2 regions of the Latilactobacillus sp. genome follow, and region 1 is predicted to be linked to the other one. Evidence: riboswitches for the same ligand, from Rfam matches in the RefSeq annotation. Region 1 holds a riboswitch; the other holds the start of a gene.
What was found. Region 1 has a riboswitch for thiamine pyrophosphate ahead of tenA (thiaminase II). Riboswitches for the same ligand answer to the same signal wherever they lie in the genome.
Positions count from the first base shown of each region.

Region 2: it holds a riboswitch for thiamine pyrophosphate, as region 1 does, so the genes downstream of both, thiT (energy-coupled thiamine transporter ThiT) here and tenA (thiaminase II) in region 1, are expected to answer to the same signal.

Region 1 is NZ_JAMQEX010000001.1:87,059-92,065, forward strand. It holds gene NDN60_RS00480 (bifunctional folylpolyglutamate synthase/dihydrofolate synthase) at 1-996, shown strand, start outside; gene folP (dihydropteroate synthase) at 1,007-2,092, shown strand; gene NDN60_RS00490 (NUDIX hydrolase) at 2,089-2,589, shown strand; gene NDN60_RS00495 (GNAT family N-acetyltransferase) at 2,924-3,172, shown strand; TPP riboswitch at 3,237-3,326, shown strand; gene tenA (thiaminase II) at 3,439-4,122, shown strand; gene thiW (energy coupling factor transporter S component ThiW) at 4,115-4,621, shown strand; gene NDN60_RS00510 (diacylglycerol/lipid kinase family protein) at 4,653-5,007, opposite strand, start outside.
Region 2 is NZ_JAMQEX010000001.1:222,603-227,609, reverse strand. It holds gene NDN60_RS01130 (NADP-dependent oxidoreductase) at 1-643, shown strand, start outside; gene xerS (tyrosine recombinase XerS) at 1,463-2,521, shown strand; TPP riboswitch at 2,588-2,686, shown strand; gene thiT (energy-coupled thiamine transporter ThiT) at 2,735-3,337, shown strand; gene NDN60_RS01115 (heavy metal translocating P-type ATPase) at 3,377-5,007, opposite strand, start outside.

The DNA.
Region 1 (5,007 bases):
TTGAAAAAACTCGGCTTTGATCCGACGACGGACTTATCGTATTTTGAAACTTTGGTATTAGTGGCGTTGGTCTATTTTAAGCAGCAACAAGTCGATTATGTCCTGTGGGAATGTGGCTTGGGTGGCGAGTTAGATGCAACCAATGCGGTTGATCGAGTGGCCTACACGCTATTTACGAAGATCAGTCTCGATCATATGGCACTATTGGGCGATACGATTGAAGCAATCGCTACGACTAAATCCAAAATTATCCGGCCACAGACCCCGGTTATTGTGGCCTCTGAACAAACGACAATAGCCTTAAACGTTTTAGAGGCTGAAGCTAAGCGGCAATCAGCACCGCTTCAGATTGCCCCTCGTGATTGGTTCGTGACAAGTTATCCAACCAGTGCTGGCCAAGAAGTGACGGTTAAATTACCAGAGCGTGAACCATTAACGGTTTCTTTGGCATTGGCGGGGACCTATCAATTAGAGAACCTGCTAACGGTATTGACGTGGTATCGGCAGTTTTGTCGTGATCAAGGGCACGCGGTAGACGAAATCGTCTTACAACGTGCTTTGGGGCAGGTCCGCTTACCAGGCCGCTTTGAGCGCCTGGCAACGGAACCGCTAGTCGTGATTGATGGTGCCCATAATCCGGATGGCATTCGGCAGTTTGTCCGGAGTGTCCAAGAACGCTACGGCGATTACGATTTAACGATTGTGACTGGCTTTTTAAAAGATAAGGCGGTTGCTGAATGCTTGCAGCTTTTAACGCAACTACCAGCGCGGTTTATTTTAACGACCCCCATCAATCAGGATGACCGACAATTACCAGTTGCTGAATTAGGGGCGCTATACACGCAGATAACAGGCCAAACAGCACCTGAATATCCAGCAATTGAAGCGGCTTTAAGGGCGGCTAGTCAACCTGCAACGGGGAATAAACCGCAAGTCATCTTAGTTGTAGGGTCATTTTATTTATTAAAGACAGTTCGGCAACACTTTTTGAGCTAGGGAGGATCATATGCAAATTAGCGAAGCACAACCTAATCAAGGAAATCATACGCTGTTAAGCTTTAGTGGGGATGCAGCTGAAATCGAGAAGCTTCAACGGCTTTGTCTAGATAGTCATTGTCTAATTCAGCAGTTGGACCAACAATGGCTTGGGCAATTTAGTCTTTTTCAACTAGCGGCGTTACGGCAAAAATGGGCACAATATTTTGGTCAGCCAAATGTGCAATTGACACAAATCTGGCGTACCAAGCAGATTTTATGGACCGGTCCTGGTTTCAAGTTCGATTTAACGGTTGATCCAATTGTCTACGCGATTATTAACTGTACACCGGATTCCTTTTATGATGGGCAACCCAGTCAAGCGCTAGGCCAGATTATGACGAAAATTGAGGCTGATTTGGCCAATGGTGCAGCGGTGATTGAAGTCGGTGGCAAATCGACGCGCCCAGGTTATCAAGAAATTACGCCTGATGAAGAATGGCAACGGATTGCACCCGTGATTGCGGCAGTGCAACAGGAATGGCCCAACGCGATATTGGCAGTTGATACCAATAATGCGGATGTTATGCAACGGGCAGTCGCAAGCGGCGTGCCAATTCTGAATGATATCGATGGTTTCGATAAACCGGCTAAGCTCGAAGTTGTCGCCCAACACCGGCCCGCAGTGGTCACGATGTATAATGGCCGCCATTATCAAAATGATGTTTTTGAAATACTCGATCAATTTTACCAAGAGACGTTAGCGAGTCTTGAGGCGGCCGGGTTAACACGCCAACAAATTGCTTTGGATCCAGGCGTTGGTTTTTCACACGCTAAAAATACAGCGTCACTGGATCTGTTTAAACTCAATAGCATTCAACCGACAATGAAGTATCGTGCGTCAATCATGGCGGGGATTTCTCGGAAAAGCTTTATGGAAAGCAAATTTGATTATCCGATGGCAGAACGCTTAACCTCAACGCTGTTATTGGAACAACTGATGATTGAACAGGGAGCCCGTATTCTGCGTGTGCACGATGTTTTAGCAACGCATAAAATGATTAACTTGTTCAAAGGCTATCAGCAAGCAGACCTGTTAATGGCGGCGCGCTCATGAACGATTTGTTAACGCAAATTCAGCGGCTAGCTGAGCAGTCAGCAGCGTTTAATGATCCGCAAAAGTATCAGACGATTAGTGAATTGATGGCCCAACAAAAACGGCCCCTTTATCGGGCGGTCAACGATCAATGTCATTTATCGGCTAGTGCCCTCGTATTTAAAAATAATCAGTTGTTGATGGTACGCCATCCGTACTTGCATCAATGGTTGTTACCGGCGGGACATGTTGAACTGTCTGAAACGCCAGTTCAAACAGCACTACGCGAGTTATTGGAGGAAACAGGACTAGTCGGGGAGCAAGCACAATTGGTGGATGCCAATTTGATCAAGATTCCGGATAACCCATTGAAAAAGCAAGCAGCCCACATGCACATTGATTATCGTTATTTAATCACTGCAAGCAAGCAGCCAAGTGCAGCGGCCGAGCTCCCCAATCAATGGGTTTCACAAGATGAAGTGCCGGCGGAATTTCAACCCTATTTTAAACTTCAATGAGGTGAGGGCTTATCTTTACCGATAAGCCAGATATTTTTTAAAAATTAAAAGAATTATTACTAGGAGAAACAAATGACGATTACAATTAGACATGAAGAAAAAGATTAAAGAGGGACTAAATAATTGGAGATTAGACGCTATCAGCCGGGGGATTGTCAAGCAGTCGCAGAGTTGTTTTATAAGAGTGCATACAGTGAATGCTGGCGATTATACGAAAGCGCAGTTGGCTGTATGGGCCACTGGTGAGCCTGATTTAAAGCAGTGGGATCAATCGCTGTAATCACATTTCAGTGTTGTTGCACTTGAAAATGATAACCTGATTGGTTTTGGAGATATTGATCAAGCTGGCTACCTCGATCGGTTATTTGTCCATGCCGATTATCAAAGAAGAGGCGTAGCGACTGCTATCTGTCATCAGCTCGAGCAGGCTGTTGCAGGCCGAGTTATCACGCATGCTTCGATTACAGCCAGACCGTTTTTCGAAAGTCGGGGCTATCAGGTGATTCGAGAACAACAAGTAGCACGGCAAGGTGTTTTATTGACCAACTTTGTTATGGAGAAAGAGCAATCATCAGTAGACTGAGTCACTTGATGATGATTTTAGTGAATAACCGCTTCCATCCGTGCTATAATGAAGCCATAATTGAATAACGCATCTGGGGTGCCTAAGAGCTGAGATTATACCCATTGAACCTGATATAGTTAGGACTAGCGCAGGGAAATGTCGTGTCGTTTGTTGATTAAACGTGCTTATTTTGGTACCCGTCAATTTTTAATTGGCGGGTATTTTGAGTGCTTGTCAAGTGGCCCCAGAAGTGAATTGATTTCAATTCGTACAGGAGGGGCAACATGTCATTTACAAGTATTGTTCGTAAAGAAGCTGCACCATATTGGCAAGGTAGTTTACGTCATCCGTTTATCGTTCAATTGCAAGCGGGGACGCTGCCAGAAGAAATATTTCGGTATTATTTGATTCAAGATCATTATTATCTTCGTCATTTCAGAAAGTTACATCAAATCGTCGCCGATCACTGTCAGGATCAAGAATTAAAAGCGTTGATGACACTAAGCGCAACTGGTTTGAAAGATGGTGAAATGATCGTTCGGGAACAATTCTTTGAAGCTTTAAAAATAACGGCTGCTGAGGTTCGAGCGACGCCCATTGCGCCGACAACTGATCACTATGTTGCTCATATGTATCGGCAATTATTTGCGGATAACCCCGCCATCGCGGCGGCTGGTTTATACCCATGTGCTTGGTTATACGGTGATATCGGAATGGCTTTAAGTCAACAGCCGGCTTCACCTAATCCATATTATCAACGCTGGATTGAAACCTACACGATGGCTGAATTGCAGGATGAAATTCAAATGATGGGCACTGTTTTAAATCGCTTGTATGCAGCCAGTTCAGCGGAAGATCAGGTTAAAATGGTGCAGGCGTTTGTTCGTAGCAGCCAATTGGAATATCATTTTTGGGAGATGGCTTATCGTAAGGAACAATGGTTGCGTGGGGACGAATACGATGAATAATAGACGAACGAAACGATTAACCATCCTTGCGATGATGATTGCACTAGATGTCGTCTTATCGCCGTTATTTCGCATTGAAGGCATGGCACCGATGTCGAGTGTTCTGAACGTTACAGCGGCAGTGTTGATGGGGCCAATTTATGCAACCGTGATGGCGTTAGTGACGGCCGTTTTAAGAATGATGTTACTGGGGATTCCACCTTTAGCCTTAACGGGGGCTTTTTTTGGCGCTTTATTAGCTGGCCTTGGTTATCGCTATGGCGGGCATATTGGCTGGGCAATTGCAGGCGAAATTTTAGGAACGGGTTTAATCGGCTCGTTACTTTCTTATCCCGTTATGATTTGGTTTACCGGTAGTGCTAGTGGTTTATTTTGGTTCGTTTACACACCACGCTTTTTTGGCGGCGCCATTTCGGGCAGCCTAATTGCTGGGTTATCCTGGCTTAAATTAAAGGAAACCACGATTTTTATAGGTAATAAAAAAGAAGAACAACGTTAAATGGCGTTGTTCTTCTTTAATTTGTAAAAGCTTATTTGAATTGTTCTGTTTTAGTTGTTGTTAGCCAGAAGGGTTGGGATGTGACCTTGAAGTGCATATCAAATGCGCGACTACCCATTTCTTCGCCATCGACTTGGCCAAATTCTAACGTTTGGGTTCGAATGACAAGATCATCAGTTCTAAAATGATGAACCGTCTTATAGCGGGTGTGTTTGCCCATTAGCATCATGATGAATAGGTAGCAGAAGAAGAAAACGTTCAACTTTTCAATCACCACGAGGTCGAGTTTTTGATCATCGACGCGGGCAGAAGGCATGATGGGAACACCACTGCCAAAGTAAGGATGATTCGTGGTTGTGACAAGAAAACCACGGCTAAAGTTTTTA
Region 2 (5,007 bases), 140 kb from region 1:
CGTTGCTGTCCCCTTGACCGGTTTAACCGCTTATCAAGGCCTCACGGAAGAATTAGCTGTTGAAGCAGGGAAGACGATTTTCATTCCTGGTGGTTCTGGCAGTTTTGGTCAATTAGCCGTGCCAGTCGCTAAATCTTTAGGCTTAACAGTCATTGTCTCAGGGAACGCTGCAGCACGTGAGCATATTCTAGAATTAGGTGCTGACCAATACCTTGATTACCGGACAACCGATTATTGGCAGGTATTAAACGATGTCGATTACGTTATCGATACTCGTGGGGCTCAAGATATCGAACGTGAACTTTCAATTATGAAACCCGGTGGCCGTTTATTAAGTTTGGTGGCAGGTCCTAATAAGCATTTTGCTATCACGCACCAATTACCTGCCTGGAAACGACTTTTATTTGGTTTAGTCGGTAAGAAGTGGGATAAACTCGCTAGTAAAGCTCAAGTTGACTACCGCTTCATCTTTGTGCGTTCGGATGGCCAACAACTTAAAAAAGTCACTGAATTAGTTGAAAAACATCACATTACACCAGCTATCGATCCACACGATTTTGATCTTGATCACGTTCAAGATGCACTGGAATTAGTTGCTAATGGTAAATTAGCCGGTAAAGTTGTAATTCGACTAACTGACTAAAGTAAATCTAAAAAGCCCAGCTATTGGTATTTAACCAGTATCTGGGCTTTTTTTAAATGGCCTGTGCTAAATTCTAAAGTACTGTTTGGTGCCATTTTTAGCTAGTTCAAATAACCAAGCAGTTCAATTAAATTTAATCTAGTTTTCAACATAAAAATAATCGATTACGGTGATTAAAGACGGTGTGGGGGACCTATTAAATAAAAAAAATATTCTAGTTTACATAATATATATTATAGGAAGTATATATTTATTTTAAAAGAGTGGCTGATTTTAACTTATTAAGTTGTATTTAAGTCTTTAATTTAGCAAATCCTTTTAGCAACGTTTTAAAATACTTTCCCTAAAGTAGCAATCATTAAAAAAATTCAACTACGATTAACAAATCTCAATGCTAAATTACTGATCTGATCGCAAATTAAAACCATTGCCTAATCATTAATGCTCAATAACCACATGAAATTCATTAAATAACTCAAGATTGATTTATACAGCTGTAAAATCCATAATTTTGAGGCTCAAATTGATAATCATTAACATAATCCGAGTTCAATAAAACGCTAATTTGATGCTCAAATTGGCCTAATCATGCTATAAATGCTGTTATATCAACGTTTTAATAGAATGAAAGACCGTTAAACAGGCATTTTATTCGTTTTTAAATGGCTGCTGCAGATGGTCTGAAAACAGATTTATCGGGTTAGTGGTTAAAATTCGCCAAACAAGTGTTGTTAAAATTATGGTTTTAACAACACTTGTAGTATTCTCGCCGCTTTTTTGTTAAAATAACTATAATTCTCTATTAAGGTGGTTTCAATCATGGACCAACAACGTTATCTCGAACTATGTGAACAACGCTTGGCGGATCTTCCCGATTACGTCCGTAAATTTTATATTAATCGGCAAGCCAATGCATACTCCTCTGCAACGCTCTATCAATATCTCCAAGAATACGTCCGCTTCTTCTCCTGGTTAATTGACGAACAAATCGTTACTGTTCAAACGACTAAGGATATCCCTCTTGTTGCGCTTGATAAGATGAAATTAGAAGATATCGAACTCTATAAGATCTTTTTAATGAATAAACGAAAAGTAAATAATCACAAGCTCTCCTTTCAGGCTGTTAATCGCTCTATCAACGCTTTGAATGCGCTCTGGTACTTCCTGACGATTGAAGCCGAACAAGCTGATGGCGAACCTTATTTTTACCGGAACGTCATGAAAAAAGTTAAACTCCTGAAATCTTCCGAGACAATGGCCACTCGTTCCCGCCATATCGGTCAAAAGTTGCTCACCGGCGATAAAAAACACGACTTCATTACCTTTATGCAAGTCGACTATCCCAGTGCGCTCTCTAATCGCCAACTCGCTTCTTATAAGCAAAATTGTGAACGAGATATTGCGATTTGCGTATTGGCACTCACTACCGGCATTCGTCTTTCCGAACTCGCCCAAGCTAACGTTTCTGATTTAAACCTTGAACAACTAACAATTACGGTTATTCGCAAAGGCGGTCAACAAGATACCGTGCCGATCGCACCTTGGGGTTTACCTTATCTGCAAGATTACGTTCAAATCCGGCAACAACGCTATTTAGCCGCTAACGAACGGGCCTTATTTGTCACAAAGTATCGCGGTCAAGCGAAGCGAATCAGTAACTATGCCATTGAAAAACTGGTAGCTAAGTACTCTGAAGCTTTTGGCGTTCGACTAACGCCGCATAAATTCCGTCATACACTCGCAACCGATCTGATGTCAGCGACCCACAGCGAAACGATCGTAGCGACCCAATTGGGCCAAACCACCACGCAGGCCACCCATTTGTATACGCACGTGGTTGATGACGAACAGCGCTCGGCAATGGATAAGCTCGAATGAAGCTTGATTGCTTGACATCTTTGTTGTATCCGGTATACTGAAAACGTTCTTAAAATTTAAATATTAACCATCGCAAAGGGGAGCCATTGGCTGAGAGTGATTAGATGATCAGACCCTTCGAACCTGTTTGTTAAGACAAGCGTAGGAATTGTGATGGAGTTGAGACTTTAACTCCTTTTTTGTGTTGGTTAACCAAGAAAAGGGGTTATTTTTATGCAACATCAACGGTTATTGATTCAAATTGAAGGGGCCATTATCGCGGCATTTGCGATGGCTCTGGAATATATTCCGCATACTGTAGGGCCATCAGCGATTGAGGTTTCCTTTGGGATTATCCCCATTATTATCTATAGTCTCCGTCGCGGCGCCGCGGCTGGGATGGTTTCGGGTTTAATCTGGGGCCTTTTAGACCTCGTCTTACGAGGCCTCGGCAACGGGAGCGTTCTCAATGTTTGGCAAGGATTACTTGAATTTACGATTGCCTTCATGGTCGTTGGCCTAGCTGGCGTTTTACAAAAACCAGTTCAAGCAAGTATCCAACAAAATACCAAAGTAAAAACGATTGCGCTCCTTTGGTCCGCAGCTTTCATTGGTACTTTCGCCAAATACTTCTGCCACTTCTTAGCTGGGGCCATCTACTGGGGCTCATACGCGCCTAAAGGAATGAATGCTTGGCTCTATTCATTAACTGTGAATGGCGGTAGTTTCGTTGCCGGCTTCATCTTAAATGGTATCGTCTTTGGGATTTTATTAGCGATGATTCCGAAACTATACCTCCCAAAAGATATGTTTTTAAAAGTGCAATCTGAAAAATAGTTAACAATACAAAAAAGAGGCCCTCAGCGACCTCTTTTTTTAATGGTCATTTCTAGCACGTAATGCGTATAAAATCGAAACTGTGTCGACAACTTCTTGGAATAAGGCCCCAATTAAAGCTGGCACGACACCGGTACTGGCAATCAACATCAATCCGATACAGATGAAGATCCCAATCAAAACGGACTGGCGCGCCACCCGCATTGTATCCCGTGCAATCGTGATGGCGCCACTAACCCGACTCAAATCATCCTTTAAAATGACGACATCTGCGGATTCGCTCGCTGCTGTGGCACCGTGAGCACCCATCGCAATTCCGACATCGGCACTCGCTAAGGATGGTGCGTCGTTAACACCATCGCCAACCATGATTATCGGCCGCTGCTCCGGCGTGACATTATTGATGAGTCGAATCTTATCGGCAGGCAAACACCCAGCGTGAACTTCATCAATGCCAACTTGAGCCGCAATCTCTTTAGCGGTTGTCGCCTGATCCCCTGTGAGCATCATTAAGCGCTGTAAACCGAGCTGATGGAGCGTTGACATCGTTTGAGGCGCTTCCTGGCGAAGATGGTCGATAAATGTGATATAGCCCGCATAACGCCCGTCAATGCCAATGTAGACAGTTGTCTGTGTCTGGGATTGTTTAGCTTGGTCAGGCGCCACAAATTCAAATTTACCGACTTGAACCGTCTGTCCAGATGCTAATTGGGCAGTCACACCAGCACCTGTCATTTCTTTTAAACTAATAATTTCTAATAATTGCGCTGCTGGGACGACTTGTAGTAAGGAACGAGCCAGAATATGGGCCGAAGCTTGTTCAGCACTGGCTGCTAAACGACATAACTCCGATGGTTCAATATCAATCATCGGTACAACTTGATCCACGGTTAATTGGCCATTCGTAATCGTGCCGGTTTTATCAAAAGCAGCTGATTTGGCCAACGCCAATTTTTCAATTGTCGTCCCCGTTTTGACGATAATCCCATTCCGGCTGGCACGACTCATACCTGAGATAAGCGCAATCGGTGCCGCGAGAATCAACGGGCATGGCGACGCGACCACCAAGACCTCGGCAAAGCGCACAGGGTCTTTTGAGAGCCACCATGCCACCCCTGCAATCAAATACGCCACTAATGTAAATGGTACGGCATAGCGATCCGCTAAACGAACAAAATGGGCAGGTTGTGCTGCTGAGCTTTCAACCAGTTTAACAATTGCTTGATACTGACTGTTAATAGCTAATTGATCGACCACCATCGTGATTGATGTCTCACCATTTACTGACCCTGACATAATTGGCTCATTGATTGTTCTTTCAACTGGGCGTGATTCACCGGTTAGAGACGATTCATCAAACAGCGATGACCCCTCAATGATATGACCGTCAACCGGAACCAGTTCTCCTGGCTTCACAACAACTTGATCATTGACTTGGAGTTCGTCGACAGCAACATCGACAAGTCCGTCACCACGCATTAAATGCGCGTCCTGGGGCGAGTTGTCCAATAATGATTTTAATTCCCGCCCTGCTTTATGCGCGGCGTAATCTTCCAGGGAATCGCCGCCTGTTAACATTACGAGGACCATCAAGGCAGCCCAATATTCACCAACAGCGAGTGTTGCAATGATCGCCGTAATGGCTAGTAAATCAACACCATATCGACCTG